One region of the Sporomusa sp. GT1 genome, then DNA from elsewhere that is predicted to be linked to it. Evidence: riboswitches for the same ligand, from Rfam matches in the RefSeq annotation. Region 1 holds a riboswitch; each other region holds the start of a gene.
The links. A riboswitch is a leader RNA that binds a small molecule or an ion and turns the genes downstream of it on or off. The one in region 1 is predicted to bind cobalamin.

Region 1 (4,753 bases):
GGTCCCTTGTCCCATTCCTGCATAAATTTAATATTTATGTTTAAAAGTTAATAAGAAATTTAACGGGGTTGCGTAATAATTCGTTCCCGTATGGTTTACAATATCGTTTCTATCCAACAGATTGTCTACAGTCAAAGAAGCTTCATTGTTTTCATCCATTTTGTAAGTAGTGCTCAAGCTAGTCAGTAAATATGGTTTTATTGCCCAGGAGTGTTGATTAGAGGGTGTGCCGACACGTTCTGTTAAATATGTCCCGCTCAAGCTTGTGCTCCATTTATCTTTTTGATAAGTTACTCCTCCGGTCAACTGCAAGCGTCCATATTTTCTGTCCCAATAATTTTTGGTACTATTATTACCTTCAGCTTTTACTTTAGGATCTCCATAATTAATTCCCCAATTATACGACCAGCCATTCTCCCCGCTTATATCACAAGTTAACTCAACACCAGTGTTTTTAAAATCTTCATTTTTATATTTTGTTATTCCTGTGTCCTTATTCCATGTTGCACTAATATTATCTTTAATATCAATATGATATACTGCAGCCTTCCAACTATGGCCGCCGTCTACTTTTTTCCAGCCAATTTCATAATTGATACCGGTTTGTGGTTTTAATTCCGGTGCCGGCAACAGATCATATGTACTGCCGTACATTTGGCTAAAGGTAGGTAAAATAAACGACTGACTGACACTGGCATATATATTATCCTTTTCGCCCAGTTTATGAATAAATTGTCCGGAAGCGCTAAAATTGCTGTAATCTGCATCCTTCTCAGCACCGGCAGTCCAGGTTTCGCGGGCACTTAAAATAAAAGTATTTACATCATTGAGCTTTTGTTCCCATTGCCCATAAACACCAAAAACCTTTCTTTCCTGCTCCATCCTAGCCTTAGTAGTGTATTTAACCTGGTTAAAATATTCATTCTTATAATTAAATCCGAAAATAGCATTGGCCCTGTCATTGATCTGCCAATGTTTCTGGGCGTCAATCCCATAAGTCCTGTCCTTTTGATCGGTTTTATCACGGACGTAATTTAGAGTTCCGTCACTCTTGTAATATTCAAACCCTCTTGTAGTCGGCTTATTGTGATTATAATACAGACTGGCTTTTACATTTTCATCACTATATCTAAGCTGCGCTATATTATACTTGTTTTTATAGGTTTTATCATTTTGTAAATCGCCTGCTTGCGCATCCTTTAGTTTTCTCCAGTTATCGCCAAACCAGGTCTGATAGCCATTTTCATTGTCCATATAATTATACGAAAGCGATAACTTATCATTAAAATTATATTCTACTGATACACTGTCTTTATCAGAACCCTTAAAGGTAGTCGTTCTGCCCCCGGCAGTACCCTCAGTGGCTGAAATTTTATCCAGTTTGCCCCACCTTGTCTTACTGTAGCTCAGATTCAATTTCCCCATATTAAAGGTTGCATTGTGATTTCGCTGTCCATAATTGCCAAAACCTGTCGATACCGTATTCTCAAATTGCTTTTTCATAATAATATTGATAACGCCGCCCATGGCTTCACTGCCATACAAAACCGCGCCGCCGCTTTTCACAATTTCCACCCGTTCAACATTTTCCACCGGAATGGAATCCAAATAGTAGCTGCCGGACATATTAATCGGGACTCCATTTACTAATACCAACGTACCATTACTTACGCCGCGGATAATAATTGGATTGGACATAGTAGAATAGGGATTTCCATTAGGTCCAAAAGTAGTATAGGCAATACCGGAGATTTTTTGCAAAGCCATTTGTATATTCTCAGCACCGGTATTTTTCAAATCTTGATTCGTCAAAATGGTAGTAGATGCGGGAACCTCAACATCAGGTTTTTCAGAACGGGTAGCCGTTACAATTATCGAGTCAAGGGTAAAATCCTCCACTGCACCGGCAGCCAAAGCTGCCGGCCCTCCCCCACAGCATAAGCCGGTAATGATGGCCGTGACTAACATACGCTTTTTCAGAACGCTTTTCTTTTTCATCCTCATTCTTCCTTTCATAATAAAATAAAAAACTCCCGGCCATAACAGCCGGGAGGATTCTACAGCAACAGCCAAATAAAAACTCCTGGTCTAGAACCAGGAGCAAATTCAGCAAGACAACAAAACTCACCTGGAATATATTCCAAATAAGCTAATGTAACTGTAATCTCCTCCCCATCACTCGTGGGTAAAACGGCGATCTTTAGACAGGCAGTTCTCCTGGCTCTGGATCATAGCTCTCCCAAACCTTCCCAGGACTCTCATCCCAGTGGTATTTTGGTTTGCTCCCCATTACAGTGGCGGGACCGCGCCGGTCTTGCACCGGACTTCCCTATTAAGCCCTTTACAGGGCACCTGTCTAGCAATATTCAATTCACATCATAGAAAAACACTTAACTCAATATACAACTTCACTTCACCATTTTAGCAAACATTATCAAAAATCGTCGTTTTTAGAAGATATATGTCAAAATTTACTCTGGATTATAAGGGTAAACTATATACCGGTCATATAGTCAAGTCTTTTTTCCCAGGCCTGACCACTTTTACCATCCCGTTTTCCAAATGGTAACATTGCCGGTAGCATCCCATTAGCAGCTGTGAGCCACGTAGTTAACCAGATCTCCGCTCCTTTCAGCGTATTCCTTCAAACCATATAAATAAAAACTAACCTTTCTTGACACAAACCCAATTCATCATTAATAATGAGGATAAAAGAAGTTTTTATGTTCAACCATTGTTTTATGCACCTGGATTCCTATATGTAATAAGCGTAGGAGAATACGACATATGACAATTAACAAAGAAAACTATATTACCGCCGGTGAATTGGCCTCTCTCTATGCTATTCCCAAGCAAACCTTGCTTTATTACGACAAACACGGACTATTAGTTCCAGCCTATGTCAGCGAAAACGGCTATCGCTATTACTCGGTTTCTCAATATCTCTTGCTGGAAATTATTCTAAATATGAGGAAATTGAATATTTCCATTCAGGGCATAAAGAATTATCTGCAAAACCGCAATGTTGATAATTTCGAACAGATATTACTGGCGAAAGAAAAAGAATGCAATAAAATTATAGAAGATACACTAAACATCAAAAAGAGTTTACATTTATCTTTACAAACAATAGAAAAAATACGCAAAACCCGGTTCAATCAAATTCAAGTAAACTTTCAGAAAGAAAAAATTCTATTTGTCAGTGAAACTTTAACCGAAACCATGTCTTTGCGGGAACGGTTCAGGCTTCTGTCCAAACATAATCAGACTGCCTTCTCCAAAAAACACTTCAAGGAATTTACTACCGGCTGGATCATAGATAAAGATGATTTTTTTGCAGAAAAATTCAATAAAACAATACAATATTTTACGCCGGTTTCTCATTCCATTCCTAAGAAACACTGCTTTGTCCGTCCGGAGGGATTATATCTCACCATACGCTTCCAAGGAACTTATTACCAACAAGTAGCTTCCGTATATAAGGAAATCCTCGATTTTGTGCAGCGCAATGCCTTGCAGATTGTCAGTAATGTATATGTTTTCCCGCTGAAAAACCACTGGCTTACTACCGATACAAAAACATATATCAATCAAATCTCTTTTCAGGTGGAGTACACCACCTGCTAAAACAAAAGGCGGAATTGGGCTCAGTTTCTTTAACTAAGCTCAATTCCGCCTTTTCCATCATTTAGGGTATACTCAGGCATTTCGTGCTCCCTGAACTGGATCATCATTGCCTAAGCCTTCCCGGACTCATAGCTTTCATAGCCTGGCGTAAGCTTACCACCAGTTAATCCACTTTGTGATGACATTTTCCTGCCGTATTTCCCGAGAGAATATTCCGGTATATTTCATGAGCTTCTTCAGAAGTTTTGCCGTTTTCTAACGCCTTCCGGGCATGAATCACTGCGGTACGGTATTTTTTGTGTGCTTCATCTTGAGAAATATTTTCGATATTTTTAGAGTCGAAATTCATTACTTTGCGAAAAACCTCATGAATTTCTTCCGAAGTTTTCCCGGCTTCTCGCGCCAGTTGAACATGCTTTAGTGCACTTTCATAACGATGCTTGGCATGCGGTTCATTAGGAATTTGATACTCAGGATGCTTTCTTTCCGTACTCATTATTTTCACCTCCTTAAAATATAGCTTTTCTGTCTACTTTACTCTATATAGCGGTCATATAGTCAAGCTATTCTTCAAAAGTCGTTGTTTCACAACAAATACATAAACACAGTCTCCATATCTCACATGATATAGTTGAAGTGGGACAAGGGACCTGTCCCCTTGTCCCACTAATGGCTTTATCTCGCTTTACCGGCTGCAGGCAGGCGTTTATACAGCCAATGACACAGAACACCTCCGGCAAGGCCGGTAACCAGCTGTGGCCAGCTCATTGCCGTCTTGAGAAAAAAAGCCTGTCCGGCAGGCAGGGAAATAAAGCTGAAAATCCAGGCGGCAGAAAAATATAAGGCGGCCATTCGTCCAACAGACGCCAGCAGTACCGCCAGCCACAAATGGTGTCTCCGGCCGGCTTCATACAGCAGGATATACACAATATTAGTGACAGCCACCGGCAGAATAAAGACCGGCAAAGGCAAGGCCTGCTGAAAATAGGCGATAACCGGCGCCAGGCAGGCAATAATGAACCCGGCCCTCAGCCCGGCGGTCATGGCGGCCAGCAATAGGCAGGCATTAACCGCGCTGCCGATGACAAACATGGATACAAAGGGCGGCACTGGCACCAGCAGCCGC
Region 2 (4,753 bases), on a different contig from region 1:
CAGCTTAGTCATCAGGGCAGTAATGCCCCCTACCCCGGCCAGCGGCAGCAAGGGCAGAAAGAGCTGCTTTTTCCTGGCTGCTTCAGTCAACTCATGCGTGGTCACAACAATATCTGCTGTTTCAACTATGTCTTTTCCCTCTGCCTGAGAAAAGCAGGGTATGCCGGTTTGTTGCTTCAGTTCCTGATATAAATCAAGCTGCTGGTCCTTGCTCAGCACATCATCCAGCACCACAATGCCTGCCAAATTCAAATTATACAAAGAAAATAACTCCAGTACCCAGGCCGGATCAAAATACAGCAGCGGCCGTCCGAGATACAATACAATCCGCTTATCCTGCAACTGGCTGCTATACTCAGCGATATGCCGGTTTAACCGCTCTGCCTCCTGCTTAATGGCAGCTTCAGCCTGCTGCTGCCGGTTGAGAAACCGGCCTAAGTTCGTCAGCCATAAAACCGTCGCCTGCCAGCCTGCCGGATAATCCCCGTCAAAAGCAGGCACTCCCAGCATCTCCTCCAGTTCCAGCCCCAGCTTGCACATCCAGGGATTGGACTGTCTTGTCCCGCTAAGCGGTACAGTCAGGGCGGTAAACGGCACCCGTCTTATATCCTCCAGTGAAGCATATGCCGGAAAATGACAATACACTTTTAGGCTAAAATAGCCCAGCAAACGTTTAATTTCCTGCACATCCATGCCATTGGGGCCGCCGCGGTCACCCAAGAGGGTTACCGTATTAACCACCTTGGGCTGGGCAATCATAAAGCGCTCTGCCAGTATTTTTCCGGCATGATAAAACCCGGCATAATAGTCGCCGTCCAGGTAACCGTAACAGGGAACAGACATCACCGGTATGCCCAGCGCCGCCTCTGCCTCGCCTGCCACCGCAGCCGTATCATCACCAATCACGCCGGCCACACAGGAATTGGCAATCAAAATATAGGCCGGCTTGTACCTTTCGGCTGCATATTCAATACATTCCCTGAGCAAGCCGGCCCCGCCGAAAATCGAATGCTCTTCCGCCAATCCACTGATGATCAGTGGTGCCGAGTACTGCTCCGGCATAAATTGCCGCTTTGCCAGTGAACGGAAATGCATTCCCAAATCCATTTCCCGGCCGATATGCCCGCAGGCTTTAGGACTATGGTAAATAACAAGCGCGCCTTCATTGTGGGAAACGGCGCGCCATACGCCCGGCATCGCACAGCTGTAACCCCGTTTGCGGGCTGTTTTCGCCCGTTTATTCATCACCATAGTCAAGCACCAGCTCCTCTAATTCTGCAAAGGACATGGGGGTCGGCACACTCAGCGCCGTATTCTCACAAATAAAACCGGCTAACTGACGGTAAATCGCCGCCTGTGGCGAGTCTGCCGCAAATTCGATGACTGTTTTACGATGAATTTCCGCTTTATTAACAGTACGATCCCTGGGAATATAGGCGACTAAAGAAGTATGCAGCCGTTTGGCAAATTCCTCAAGCAACGCCTGCTCATTAGCAATGCCGCGGCTATTGCCGATAATGCCGCCAAGCCGCACCGCCCCCCGGGCAGCATAGCGGGCCACCCCTTTGGCAATATTATTGGCCGCATAGAGTGACATGAGTTCGCCGGAAGATACAATGTAAATATCGCTGGCATAGCCTTCCCGTATGGGTACGGCAAAGCCGCCGCACACTACATCTCCCAGTACATCGTACAGAATAATGGCATCTTCAGGCAAAGCCTGCAAGGCTTTCAGCTTTTCCAGTGCCACGATTATGCCGCGTCCGGCGCAGCCTACCCCTGGCTCGGGCCCTCCGGCCTCAATACACTGTACGCCGCCAAAGCCGCTATGTACCAAGTCCTCGGTCCTAACTTCCTCCCCATATTGCTTAACCATATCCAATACCGTCTGTGAACAAACCTTCCCTAATAAAAGGCGGGTGGAATCATTTTTGGGATCACAGCCAATTTGGCAAACCTTGTGCCCCATTTCCGCCAGTGCGGCCGATACATTGGCAGCTGTCGTAGACTTGCCGATGCCGCCCTTGCCGTAAAAGGCAATCTTCTTTTGCATATGCCTTATCCGCTCCTTGTTTTATCAATTCATAAAGAAAACATGGCTTACACCAAGCTTTTGGCGGCGTGGAAGCCGCTGTTAATCCTGCTCTTTAAAAAGTTATACACTTTAGCTGGAAAAAAAAGCGCGGGTCATAATAGACCCGCAAAAACATGAAGGAGTTAGAAGAAATGGCAACTAAATAAGAAACTCCCGGTCGCCATGGCAGCCGGGAGAATTCTACAGCATAAATCCAAATAAAAACTCCTGGTCTATGACCAGGAGTAAATTCAGCAAGGCAACACAACTCACTTGGAATACATTCCAAATAAGCTAGTGCAACTGTAATCTCCTCCCCATCACTCGTGGGTAAAACGGCGATCTTTAGACAGGCAGTTCTCCTGGCTCTGGCTCATAGCTTGCCCAAACCTTCCCGAGACCTTCGTCCCAGTGGCATACCTTGGGTTCACTCCCCATTACAGTGGCGGGACCGCGCCGGCATTACACCGGTCTTCCCTATTAAGCCCTTGCGGGCACCTGGCTCATCCATATACAATTTTCAATAAACGCAGATACATTATGCTACTACTATAGTATATTGCCTGGCAGGTTTTGTCAAGCGAATTCTACCGTGGGACAAGGGGACAGGTCCCTTGTCCCACTTTGCAGACTGCCCGGTGGTTGTCAGACCGACAATTCACCCGCTCCGGGGCAACCTTTTCTCAGACCTACTCACTATACCGGCTGTACAGCCACACACTCCAGGCAAAAAAGCAAACAGACAGTACTATCAGCGTGCCTGCCGCCCATACGGCCCCGCTATTCCAGTCAGGTGCCCGCAACAGGGCATTAAGCGTACCAATGGGCGATAACCGGGCAACTACAGCCAGCCAGGGCGGTAGATTCTGCAACGGAAAAAACGAACCGCCAAAAAATATCATCGGCGTAATAAAAAAATTATTAATCAGCGAAACATCGTCAGGATGCTTAACAAGCATGCCTACAACCACCCCCATGGCGGCAAAGCAGCAAGAACCCAGAATAAGGCCGGCGACAGCCAGGACATTTAACCCGCCTACCCCAAAAGCACCCCAGGCAATGACGAAAACCAGGCTGCCAAAAAATATTCCCCGCACCGAACCTGCTGCTATAATTCCCAAAACCACTTCCCAGGCAGCCACCGGACTTAAAACCACACTTTGAAAATTACGGAAATACAGCCGTCCTGTACTCACAGAGGATGCGGTCTGTTGAAAAGAGTTTAACAACACAGTGACACCCATAATACCTTTGGCCAGAAACGGTAAATAGCCGCCATCCACATTCACTCTGCCTCCTAACCCCAGTCCAAAAGAAAACAGATAAATAAAGGGAAAAACAATAGTGGAAAATACGTAGCCCATTCTGCCGATTTTCTTCCACAGTATAATCATTTCCCGCCAAAATACTGCATACCAGCCCATCAGCCATCGCCTTCCTTAACCAGTTTAATAAACATGGACTCAAGCGCCCCGCTTGCCTGGCCATTGCCTGTCCGCTGTTTAATGCCTGCCGGCGTATCCAACAAAGCAAGACGACCGGAACGCAGCATAGCCACCTGCTCACAGAGCTGCTCGGCTTCCTCCATATAGTGTGTTGTCAATATTATGCTTTTGCCTTCACTGGTCAAAAGGCGTACAATACTCCACAATTCCTGGCGGACGTCAGGATCAAGTCCCACGGTTGGCTCGTCCAGCAGCAGCAGTTCAGGCTCAGGCAGCAGAGCCCTGGCAATCAGTGTCCGGCGCGCGGTCCCCCCTGACAGCACCCCCACCTTTATATGCCGGCTTTGCTCTAAATTAAACTTTGTCAAAACCTCTTCCAGCCGGTGTTTAAGCCGCTGCACACCAAAAAGCCTGCCATAAACCAGCAAAACCTCTTCCACCGTCAAATCCCGTTCCAGGTTATTATCCTGCGGCACCAAGCCGACTAGTTTTTTAGCAGCGAGCGGTTCCGCCAGCCTATCAAGCCCAAAAATCCGCACCGATCCGCTTGTAGCGCGCGTCAAACCGGCAATCATCTTCATTACCGTCGACTTACCCGCGCCATTAGGGCCAAGCAGGCCGAATATCTTCCCTTGCAGTATTGTCAGCGACAAATTATCAACAATTTTTCGTCCGTCATACATTTTAGTCAGACCTGTTAACTCAACGGCATAATCAAAACCTGACAACTTCTCAGACATTTTCATCAACTACTTTCCTTACTCTCGAATCTTCTCCATGGCAAATTTTTGAAGCATGTATGCCCAAGCAGAAAAAAAACGCGGGTCATAATAGACCCGCTAACCAAAGGAGTAAAAAACCACACAAATTTTGCACCCTTGACAGCAGGTTTCAGAGTGGCTTTGCTTTTATTCGCAACTTACTCATTACTCACGAAATTAAAAGGTATAGTTATAGCTTAGTGCCCAGTTAAAAGGCAGATCCAGATTCTCATATTTGTTCACAGAGTTATTACGGTCAAGGATATTGTACAAATTCAGAATCACCGACTGATTGCGTTCCGGCTGATATCTAATCATGGCGTTTAATTGTACACGATCCGGAATATCGCTGATGTTACCGTTGATTTTGTAATAGCTTTCTTCCCGGTCGCCCAGGAATAAGAAATTAACATTTGTCAGCCATTTTTCCTGATTGTAGGTTATGCCCGCGGTTGTCTGTATTCTGCTGTTAC
Region 3 (4,753 bases), on a different contig from region 1:
TCACATCAATAATCTTTTGTCTGGTATGCAGGGCAATCGGAGCCACTCCGGTAATGCTCAGCGTGAAGGCCGGCAATATCAGGTGATACAGCCTTTCCGCCAGCGTCGCCTCCCCGGCAACTTTGCCGATGGGTGCCGCCAGCCCCAGCGGAAACCACTGGAGTTCAACGGCAAATACCATTAAAATCAGCAATCCCATCCAAAAAACAGGCGTTGCCGTCAAGGTCAGACAAAAGGTCTTAATTGCCTTATCCAGCCCACTGCCCCGGCGGACACCTGAGACTACACCGAGAAGAAAGCCGATAATCCCGGAAAATACCCAGGCAAGCCCCATTAGCGCCAGTGAGGTTTTAAACCGTTCGCCGATTACCTCGGTCACCGGCTGACGATAGGTAATCGAGGTCCCCATATCCCCCTCGAAAAGGTGTCCGGCCCAGATGAGGTAACGCTCCACCGGCGATTTATCCAGCCCCCAGTAAGCAATAATATTGTTTCGCTGCTCCTCCGAGACACTCAAATCACCGACATAAGCATCAACAGGATCTATGGGGGATGAAGCAATAAGGATAAAGCTAACCATGCTAATGGCAATCAGCAAGGTCGTCATCCGGACAAGAGTCATCCCCCAATATCTCAAGGTGCCTGTACTCATTGAATTCTCCTTTACGCCATAGATTTAGCGTGACCAGCTATTGCCATGACCACTCAGCCAGATTCTCGACAACAGGAATCCCCTGACTTCTGACATGAACTCTTTGCTTGCCGATATCCAGCCCATCTTTGATAAAGTAGGTAAGACGGGTATTAGCGATCCAGAGATAAGGATAATCTTCTTTCATGCCGGTGGTTCCATCCCATTGAGCCAGGCGCCAGTATTCGTCAACTTTATCACTGCTGGTAGCAGCCAAGGCCTGGTCGATATACGCATCAACCTTGGGATTGGCATAAGAGGAAGGATTGCCGATGACACCTTTGCCCATCTGTGAAGAATGATAATAACGATATACATCCATAGGATTATGGCTGCCAAAAACCCAGCAGGTGGGTGTTGCCTGCGCTAGCCGGCATTCGTTCCAGGGAGCTGCTTTGGGAATAATATTAATCCCAAGTTTTTTGGCATCTGCCGCGACGGCGACAACGGTATTATACCTTTGCAGATCATTGCTCCGTCCGGTAACTACAAACTCGGCCTTAAGACCGTTTTTCTCCCTGATGCCGTCGCCATCGGTATCAATCCAGCCGGCATCTGTAAGAATTTTTTTGGCTTCTTCAACCTGATTGTCGGCAAAGGCCGCCTGAGCATTGCCCCACGGCAGGGCAGCCGACCAGCCATAGGCCGGGTCCCCAATTCCATTAAATGCATTTTGGACAATCAGCTTGCGGTCAATGCCAATATTCAACGCCTTGCGAATAGCCCAATCGCTGGTAACATTATTGCCAATTACTTTGCCATCAGCGGTTGTCGTTTCTTTCACCATCGGCAGGTTGATGACCAGACCGGTAACTGTCTCAAGTTCTGCCAAATGCATGCCTGCCACTTTTGTTTTGGCAAATTCCGTTTCAACCAGGACCAGATCGAGTTGGCCTGATTTTGCCGCAGCCAGCGCGGCTTCTTCATCCAGCTTCAAAATAGTTACTTTTTTCAACTTTGGCTTTTGGCCGTAATAATGTTCATTAGGCACCAATATCAGCTGCTGATCTTTTTGAAATTGAACCACTTTCCACGGACCGGATGCCAGCGGATTGTCCCCGTATTTCTCATTGTAGGCGGCCTGCGAGACAATCCCAATGGTGGCAGTGGTTGAGGTAAATACCGACCAGGGTTTATTAAGGGTAAAAACAACCGTATAGTCGTCCACCGCTTTGACGCCGGCCAGCATGGTCAGATCAGCGGGAGAACCACTGTCTTTTGCTTTTGTATAGGTAAAAGCCACATCCTTGGCAGTCAACGGCGTGCCGTCAGCAAATTTGGCATCCTGGCGCAAATGATAGGTATACGTCAGACCGTCTTTACTGATCTCATATGCGGTTGCCAGATCTGTTTCCAATTCGCTCTTTACATTGTATTTCAGCAGCTTACTGTGAAAAATATCCGGTCCCCAAACACCATAGCCGGCAATAGGGTCATAGCCTCCTGCCGTCATATTCACGCCAACTGAAATTACAACCTCATCCTTTTTGGCCGGTCCTGCCGTTTTTTCAGACGAACAGCCTGTCATCATAAAGACAAACATAAGCAACAGCCCAACAATTTTTTTCATGCCGACTCCCCTTTTTCCTATTCATTGTCTACTTTGAGCAACGGTTGTAAAAATGCAAAAAGGCTCTTCCTGAAATTCAGGAAGAGCCGCACGCAAGAACTAATCCACAAATGGTAAAAACCAGCACAGATCGATTAATTGCTCTACATAATCCCCTCCCCATACCACGTGGGTGAAAAACGGTGATTGTCAGCTAGGCAGTTCTCCTGGCTCCGGATCATAGCTTGCTTAAACCTTCCCAGGATACTTCATCCCAGTGGCATATCTTAAGCCTGCTCCCCATTACAGTGGCGGGACCGCGCCGGTATTGCACCGGACTTCCCTATTAAGCCCTTGCGGGCACCTAACTCAACATTATGAAATTGCCATACTTATATGATTCATACTACAAAAAAGCAGCTATTTTGTCAATACTAGACAAAGTACAACTCTTAGGGATTGAGCAAAGGCAACAATCACTTAGCGCGTTTCAGCATATTAATATCAGCTTCTTGCTCAAACACACGCTCGTTTAAGACATCCATTTTAGCTTCAATGCGCGGTATGGCCTCCATTTTTTTGCCCAGGAGATGAACCATGCCGATAAGCCCATCGAAGCTGCTATTAACTTGGGTTTCCAGACCGTTTACTTTGGCGTCCAGGCTATTTACCTTTGCCTCCAGGCTGTCCATCCTGGTTTCCAGATTATCTACCTTGGTTTCCAAACGGTCCATCCGTTGACACAGCTCTTCGGTAAATGCATTGTTGTGCCCTACCATGTGAATAAGCTGCGCCAGCATTTTTTCCAGATGATCGAACCTTTCTGCGCTCATCCTGTCACCTCACGTACAAATCCCTTTTGGATCTATTTCTTTCATTAACTGTATTATAAGCCATTATTATAAGACAAACAATAAACGAAACTTACCTTTTCTGGATTTTCTTCAATACATCATTAGTGATATCTTTGCCGCCATAGATAGTCGCCTCCTGGTCTACCACGGCACTTAATCCCTGGGCATCGGCTATCTCCTTGATGACAGCATCAATTTGGACAGCAATAGCGTTCAATAGCTCTTGCTGCTTTAATTCCAGCCTTTGCCGCAGCTGCCAGTTCAGGTCCTGTTTTTCTTTATCACTCAAGCCGGACGATTTGCTTTCAAATTCCTGTTGAGCCTGCTCATTTTCCCGTTTAAGTTCTTCAATGGCTTTAGCCATATCCGGGTGCTGGTCTAATAAAGCATTATAATTTACAATCCCGATGGGAGCTGCCGCTTTTTTCTTGGCCGCCTCACCTGTACCGGATTGCAACAGACAAAAGGCACCTGTCAAAAACAAAACCAAGGTAAATAGTATCAATGACTTTTTTTGCATCTTCAATAGGCTGGTGTTTTCCGCCAAAACAATCTCCCCCTGCTTACATTTATTATTGTCATTTGTGCCATTTCCTTTTGCTGAAGCCTGGCATAATGCGACAACAAAAATCCCGGCCGCCACCCCGATCATGGAAAATAAAACTGCCCCGACCAGAAACCCGTTCCAAAACGGACTAAACATACTACTTCCCCCTTACTATGCTGAAGAGTATAGTCTAATGGGCAACATCTGAACCTGTCGCAGCTACCACCAAAGCTGTCCAGGCCTCAAGACAGGCACAGGTATCGTTCCCCTCAACTACCGGTGCCGTAACGTCAAGCTTACCCGCAAGGGCAGCCAGCAGTTCATTGGCAGCCTGACAGACCTCCTCGCCTGACAGCAGCTGCCAGGATAATTGATCCAGGAGATGCACATATAAAGCAGCATAGGTCACCAGCTGATTGTCGCCGTCCAGTTGGCATAGTGCAGCCAAAAACCTGGCCTTCATTACCGGTTTTTCGTTAGCAGCCGCATAGGCCTGCCACAGGCTTTCCTCTTTAATGCCATAGCGTTTGAACCGGGCCAGCATACTATGCTGCCGGCTTGGCGACAGCCCGGTCTGCTTATATAAGGCTTCTTTGACTGCCGGCAATACTGTCCTGCCGATCAATTCCCCCAGTTTGGAATGCTTGCCGGCGCTTTCCAGGTATAGTGGTGAAACAGGGTTGGCAATAACAATGGTCTGGTCGGTACCGGAACCGGTAGCCAGGCCTGTCGAATAATTGCTGCCGGCCATGAGTTCCTGGAGGGCAGCCGTCTTGGCCTCCGTACAAGTAACCATAGCCCTGTTTAACATGCCGGGCGGCAAATCGGCGTCAATGACCAGAATAATGTTAATGGTACCGGGTTTTTCCACCATACTTTTGGCCAACGGCTGAAAATAATCTGCCGGGTCACCGACACGGCCGCCATTGACCTCAACCCCGCCGGTAACAATGGCGGTCACAGTCAGATTTTCATAGCATTCTGTCTTTATCGCTACATTTTCCATGGAAGCCGCTGTCCCCATCCCGGCGGTGGTAAGCGGATCAAGGCCGATTTCCTCAGTAATGATCCGCATATGCTTCTGGTAGGTGGGGGCACGCATGGTGCAGGCC
Region 4 (4,753 bases), on a different contig from region 1:
CCAGCGTCATGGAGGCGCTGTTATAGATGGCAGCTCCATTTTTAGCCAGGGATAAGAGCGCCGGATTGACTAACGAACCGGCATAAATAATGATATCTGCCTGTCCCAAAAAGCGCTGCCCTTTCACGGTAATCAGCTCAGGATCTCCCGGACCGGCTCCTACAAAAAATACATTCATTGATATTCTCCCTTCATCCAGGCTGTTTCCCTATCCGGCAGCCTGCCCTTCTTTAGTACAGGTAATAATATATATCGGGTTAAGTGCTTTAAACATATTACTGGTGCCCACCGGCTGAATCCGGGTAACTTGTACACAGCAAGCCTCAACCGCATAGGCCGGACGCTGCCGCATAAGCTGGAGAGCGGCAGACAGTGTTTCTACGGTAACAGCTGTTACAATCAGGCGTCCGCCCGGTTTCAGCAATTGATCGGCCGAGGACAAAATGTCGGGCAGCCTGCCGCCACTGCCGCCGATTAAGATGACTTCCGCCGCCGGCAGCCCGGCCAGCGCCGCCGGTGCCGAACCAAGCACAGCCTTAACATTGCCGGCCGCAAACTTAGCGGCGTTGGCCTTAATCAGTTCAATCCCCTCGGGTTCGCGCTCAATGGCATATACCCTGCCTTGCCTGGCCAATAACGCTGCTTCAATGGATAGCGAACCGGTACCTGCCCCGATATCAATGACAGTGTCGGCAGCACCAATGCTGGCCTTAGCCAAAGTTAAGATGCGAATTTCCTGTTTCGTCATCGGAATGTCGCCTCTGATGAACTGCTCATCCGGAATACCTAAGCTGTGACTCATGCTTTCACCACCATTACGCTATGTTCAAAACCGGGAGTTTCTGTGGCCTCGGCTAAGGTCATAGCAGCCACCACTTCATTGTCATAAGACAAATTGGCGCATAACCAGACATGAGCCGCCTCCGGCCACCCGAATGCTAACAGGATGCGCGAAATGCAGGCCGGATTGTGCTGAGTGTCAGTCAGGATGCCCAGCTTATGGCCTGGCCGGTAACGCAGTACCTCATCAGCGGCTGTACGGCCATGCATACTGATCAGAGCGGCATCCTGCCACACTTCGGCCACCCGGGCAAACGCCAATTGGGCCGAACTAATACCGGGAATCACCGTAATACTCTCTGGCGCAAACCGTTTTCTGACTGCCACCAGCATGCTGTAAAAGCCCGGGTCGCCGGACACCATAACCACTACATCCTGACTTGCCAGCTGTTCTTCAATAAAATCAAGCACACCGTTGATATCTTTATCAATAATCCTGGTAACCTGACCGCCTGCGGCAAAGGTATCCAGCGCCCGCTTACTGCCTACCAGAACTCTGGCCTGGGCAATCCTCCGGCTAACGACAGGCAGTACATAATCAGGCGATCCGGGGCCAATGCCAACAACTACTACCTGGTACCTACATTCCATCCTAAATGGCCTCCAATTTCACGGGCTGTCTCATCAAGCCCCAGTATATCTCCCTGTAAAGTCACAATAACGGTTCCCACTGTCAAATCACCAAACACATAACGCTTTGCCCTGGCACTGGCCCTTTCGGCCAGTACAGAATAAACCTCGGTCATATTATACCGGGCGATGATTGGCATAGCAGCTTCGGTAGTAGTCGAAGCCATTATTTCTTCGATGGCCGTCTGTGGCGCTCCGTTTAGCGCCATATAGGCGGCTATTGTCTCCAGGCGGGCATCGGCCATCCGGTTATGAGTATGGAATATGCCGGCCGACACTTTAACGATTTTGCCAAGATGTCCAAATAACAACACCCGGCGCATGCCGTATTTTACTGCATTCTCCAACATATGTCCGATAAAATTGCTTGTCTGGATTACGGCAGCGGCCGGCAGGCCGCAACGGTTGATGGCTATATCCTGTCCGATTTTTCCCGGAGCAAATACTATATCTGTATAGCCTAATGCCTGCACCACACTAATCTGCGGTACAAGTGAATTTTTAAAAGCCTCTTCTGACATCGGTTCAACAATACCGGTAGTGCCAATAATCGACAGTCCGCCAACAATCCCCAATATGGGGTTAAGCGTTCTGGTCGCCAATTTCTCTCCCTCGGGAATAGAAATTGTCACAACAGCCCCTTTATCTGTTGGCAAACACTCAGTCACAGCCCTGGTAATCATGGAACGCGGCCCGGGATTTACTGCCGGTTCACCTACCGGCACAGCCAGCCCGGGTTTGGTCACCGTTCCTACGCCAATACCTGCTTTGATCATAACTCCCGGTTTATCGGTAATAATGACCTCTGCCATAATCCTAACCCCATTGGTTATATCCGGATCATCACCGGCATCTTTGATTATTGCCGCCATACCGCCGCCGGCAACCGGCCAGCTTTCGGCAACAGGTACTGTCAGCAGGACTCCTTGTGGTGAAAAAACCTGAAGAACAGTCACCGGCTGGCCCAGCCAGGCCATAACCGCAGCCTTGGCTGCCGCTGCGGCACAAGTCCCGGTGGTTATCCCTTTGCGCATTTCTTTATCGGACAATAAAAAAGCCCCCTTGAGCAGGGGGTATAACACCAAACAACATGTAAAGATTGCCTGAATATTGTACCCACACCTGCCTATCTTCCGTAGGTCCTAGCGGCATGTGTTAGAACAGGCAGGTCTCCTGACTCTGGTTCTTCGCGTACTTAGCCTTCCCAGTTTCCCAGTGGCATGTATTAAGCAGCATCCCCATTACAGTGGCGGGACCGCGCCGGTATTACACCGGACTTCCCTATTAAGCGCAAAGCACCCATTCCCTTACATGTATCAAATTTGCGATTAGTACTATTATTCCATATAGTTAATTATTTTCCTGCTTACCAGGCAGGAATTATCTAAATTAAATAATCTAAAAATTTTTCTGTATTTTTTGCGTTTTTTGTCAATTTTTAAAAGGGTTTTAGCCTATTTATTACGAAGTGTATACTGGTCAGACCATCATACCGATTAATTCGGTTATAAGGGAGTGGAGAATTTGAAAAAAGTAAGTGAAAATTGGACCCATGCGCTTACCTCCGGTACTTGTAGCGCCAACCTGTTCCCGGAGTTTGAAACCCGGGCAAAAAACGCGGCCGCCGAAGTATTTCGCGTCAAAACAGCGGCTGAAGCCAAAGAAGTCATTGCCAATTTAGTCAAATACACCAACGCCCGCAAAGTAGTAGCCGTTGACAGCCCCTTGCAACAGGCAGCAGGAATTAATGCCACCCTAACAGACCTGGGTGTAAGCCTGTACACCGAACAAGCAGATATCGCCGAGCATGCTGAAAGTGCCGACATTGGCATCTCCGCTGTTGAGTTTGGCATTGCCGAGTCAGGCAGTGTTTGCCAGGATGCGTTAGCGTTTGAAAGCAGGCTTGTCTCGATGCTGCCTCCTTTACATATTGTTTTCATGAACAGCAATAGAATTGTTCCCGGCATAACAGAAGCTATGGAAACAATCGCCAAAGTCTACGACCGCGGTTATATCAGCTTTATTACCGGCCCCAGCCGCACTGCCGATATTGAACGCGTACTGACAATCGGCGTACATGGTCCCAGCCGTTTTGTCATTATTGCCGTTGATGAAGAAGTTAACGGAGGTAAGCAATAATGGAAGCGAATAATCGTAATATAAAAAATGAAATCCAGGAAAAGTTACAGGATGAAGTGCTGCGTGGCGCATTAAGCCGCTTTGCGGAGGCCTATCCAATATCCAGGGCCAAAGCTTATGAAAATGTTGCCGATATTGAGGCTCTGCGCGAACAAGTCCGTCAAATGAAGATGAGCGCCGTTGCCGATATTGAAAACCTAGCCGATAAATTTGAAACAGAAGCTGCCAAACGGGGCGCTAAAGTGTTTCGCGCCAAAGATGGCAATGCGTTAAAAGAATATTTGATAAACCTCTGTAAAGAAAAAAATGTAAAACGAATTGTTAAATCCAAATCCATGGCTTCCGAGGAAATTCATCTTAATCACGATCTGGAAGCAGCCGGCTTGCATGTTAAAGAAACTGACCTGGGTGAATGGATTATCTCTCTGGCCGGTCATAAACCGTCCCATATGGTTATGCCAGCCATTCACTTAAACCGTGAACAAGTTGCCGGCTACTTCTCCAAAGAACTGAAGCAGGAAATTCCGACCGATATTCCGTTCATGGTTCAGGCTGCCCGCCAAGCGCTCAGAGGGGAGTTCCTGGAAGCTGATATGGGCATATCGGGCGCAAACTTCGGTATCGCTGAAAATGGCGCTATCGGGCTGGTAACGAATGAAGGCAACGCCCGCCTTGTCACTACCCTGCCACGGGTTCATGTTGTCATCATCGGTTATGAAAAACTGATTCCCACCATTAAAGATGCCGCCCCCATCCTGCGCACCCTGCCGCGTAATGCCACCGGCCAGCTGATGACCAGTTATATGACCATGACTTCCGGTGTAACCCCGGTCATGGTCAAACAAGACGGAAAATGGGTTGAGCAAGACAAAGAACTTCATATTATTTTATTTGATAACGGACGCTTACAAGCTGCCCATGACGATAAATTCAAAGAAATCTACCAATGTGTTCGCTGTGCTTCCTGCCTCAACGTCTGTCCTGTATACACAATTGTCGGCGGTCATGTGTATGGTCACATCTATGCCGGCGGTATCGGCGCCATCCTGACGGCCTTCCTCAACAGTATGGGGGATTTTGAAAAAATCAATGAACTTTGTATCGGCTGCCGCAAATGTGTTGAGATATGCCCTGGCAAAATTGA

Region 2: it holds a riboswitch for cobalamin, as region 1 does, so the genes downstream of both, GT1_RS19455 (AAA family ATPase) here and GT1_RS21530 (TonB-dependent siderophore receptor) in region 1, are expected to answer to the same signal.
Region 3: it holds a riboswitch for cobalamin, as region 1 does, so the genes downstream of both, GT1_RS18025 (ABC transporter substrate-binding protein) here and GT1_RS21530 (TonB-dependent siderophore receptor) in region 1, are expected to answer to the same signal.
Region 4: it holds a riboswitch for cobalamin, as region 1 does, so the genes downstream of both, cbiD (cobalt-precorrin-5B (C(1))-methyltransferase CbiD) here and GT1_RS21530 (TonB-dependent siderophore receptor) in region 1, are expected to answer to the same signal.

Annotation. Positions count from the first base shown of each region.
Region 1 is NZ_BMBX01000048.1:64-4,816, forward strand. It holds gene GT1_RS21530 (TonB-dependent siderophore receptor) at 28-1,998, opposite strand; cobalamin riboswitch at 2,190-2,371, opposite strand; gene GT1_RS21535 (MerR family transcriptional regulator) at 2,788-3,627, shown strand; gene GT1_RS21540 (hypothetical protein) at 3,791-4,123, opposite strand; gene GT1_RS21545 (ECF transporter S component) at 4,303-4,753, opposite strand, start outside.
Region 2 is NZ_BMBX01000030.1:15,258-20,010, reverse strand. It holds gene GT1_RS19460 (nitrogenase component 1) at 1-1,251, opposite strand, end outside; gene GT1_RS19455 (AAA family ATPase) at 1,238-2,053, opposite strand; cobalamin riboswitch at 2,409-2,591, opposite strand; gene GT1_RS19450 (ABC transporter permease) at 2,764-3,498, opposite strand; gene GT1_RS19445 (ABC transporter ATP-binding protein) at 3,498-4,259, opposite strand; gene GT1_RS19440 (TonB-dependent siderophore receptor) at 4,458-4,753, opposite strand, start outside.
Region 3 is NZ_BMBX01000023.1:32,484-37,236, forward strand. It holds gene GT1_RS18020 (ABC transporter permease) at 1-652, opposite strand, end outside; gene GT1_RS18025 (ABC transporter substrate-binding protein) at 690-2,261, opposite strand; cobalamin riboswitch at 2,440-2,623, opposite strand; gene GT1_RS18030 (hypothetical protein) at 2,717-3,073, opposite strand; gene GT1_RS18035 (OmpH family outer membrane protein) at 3,165-3,797, opposite strand; gene GT1_RS18040 (adenosylcobinamide amidohydrolase) at 3,832-4,753, opposite strand, start outside.
Region 4 is NZ_BMBX01000001.1:330,421-335,173, forward strand. It holds gene cobM (precorrin-4 C(11)-methyltransferase) at 1-178, opposite strand, end outside; gene cbiT (precorrin-6Y C5,15-methyltransferase (decarboxylating) subunit CbiT) at 209-802, opposite strand; gene cbiE (precorrin-6y C5,15-methyltransferase (decarboxylating) subunit CbiE) at 799-1,431, opposite strand; gene cbiD (cobalt-precorrin-5B (C(1))-methyltransferase CbiD) at 1,410-2,504, opposite strand; cobalamin riboswitch at 2,616-2,788, opposite strand; gene GT1_RS01765 (lactate utilization protein C) at 2,995-3,609, shown strand; gene ldhH (L-lactate dehydrogenase (quinone) large subunit LdhH) at 3,609-4,753, shown strand, end outside.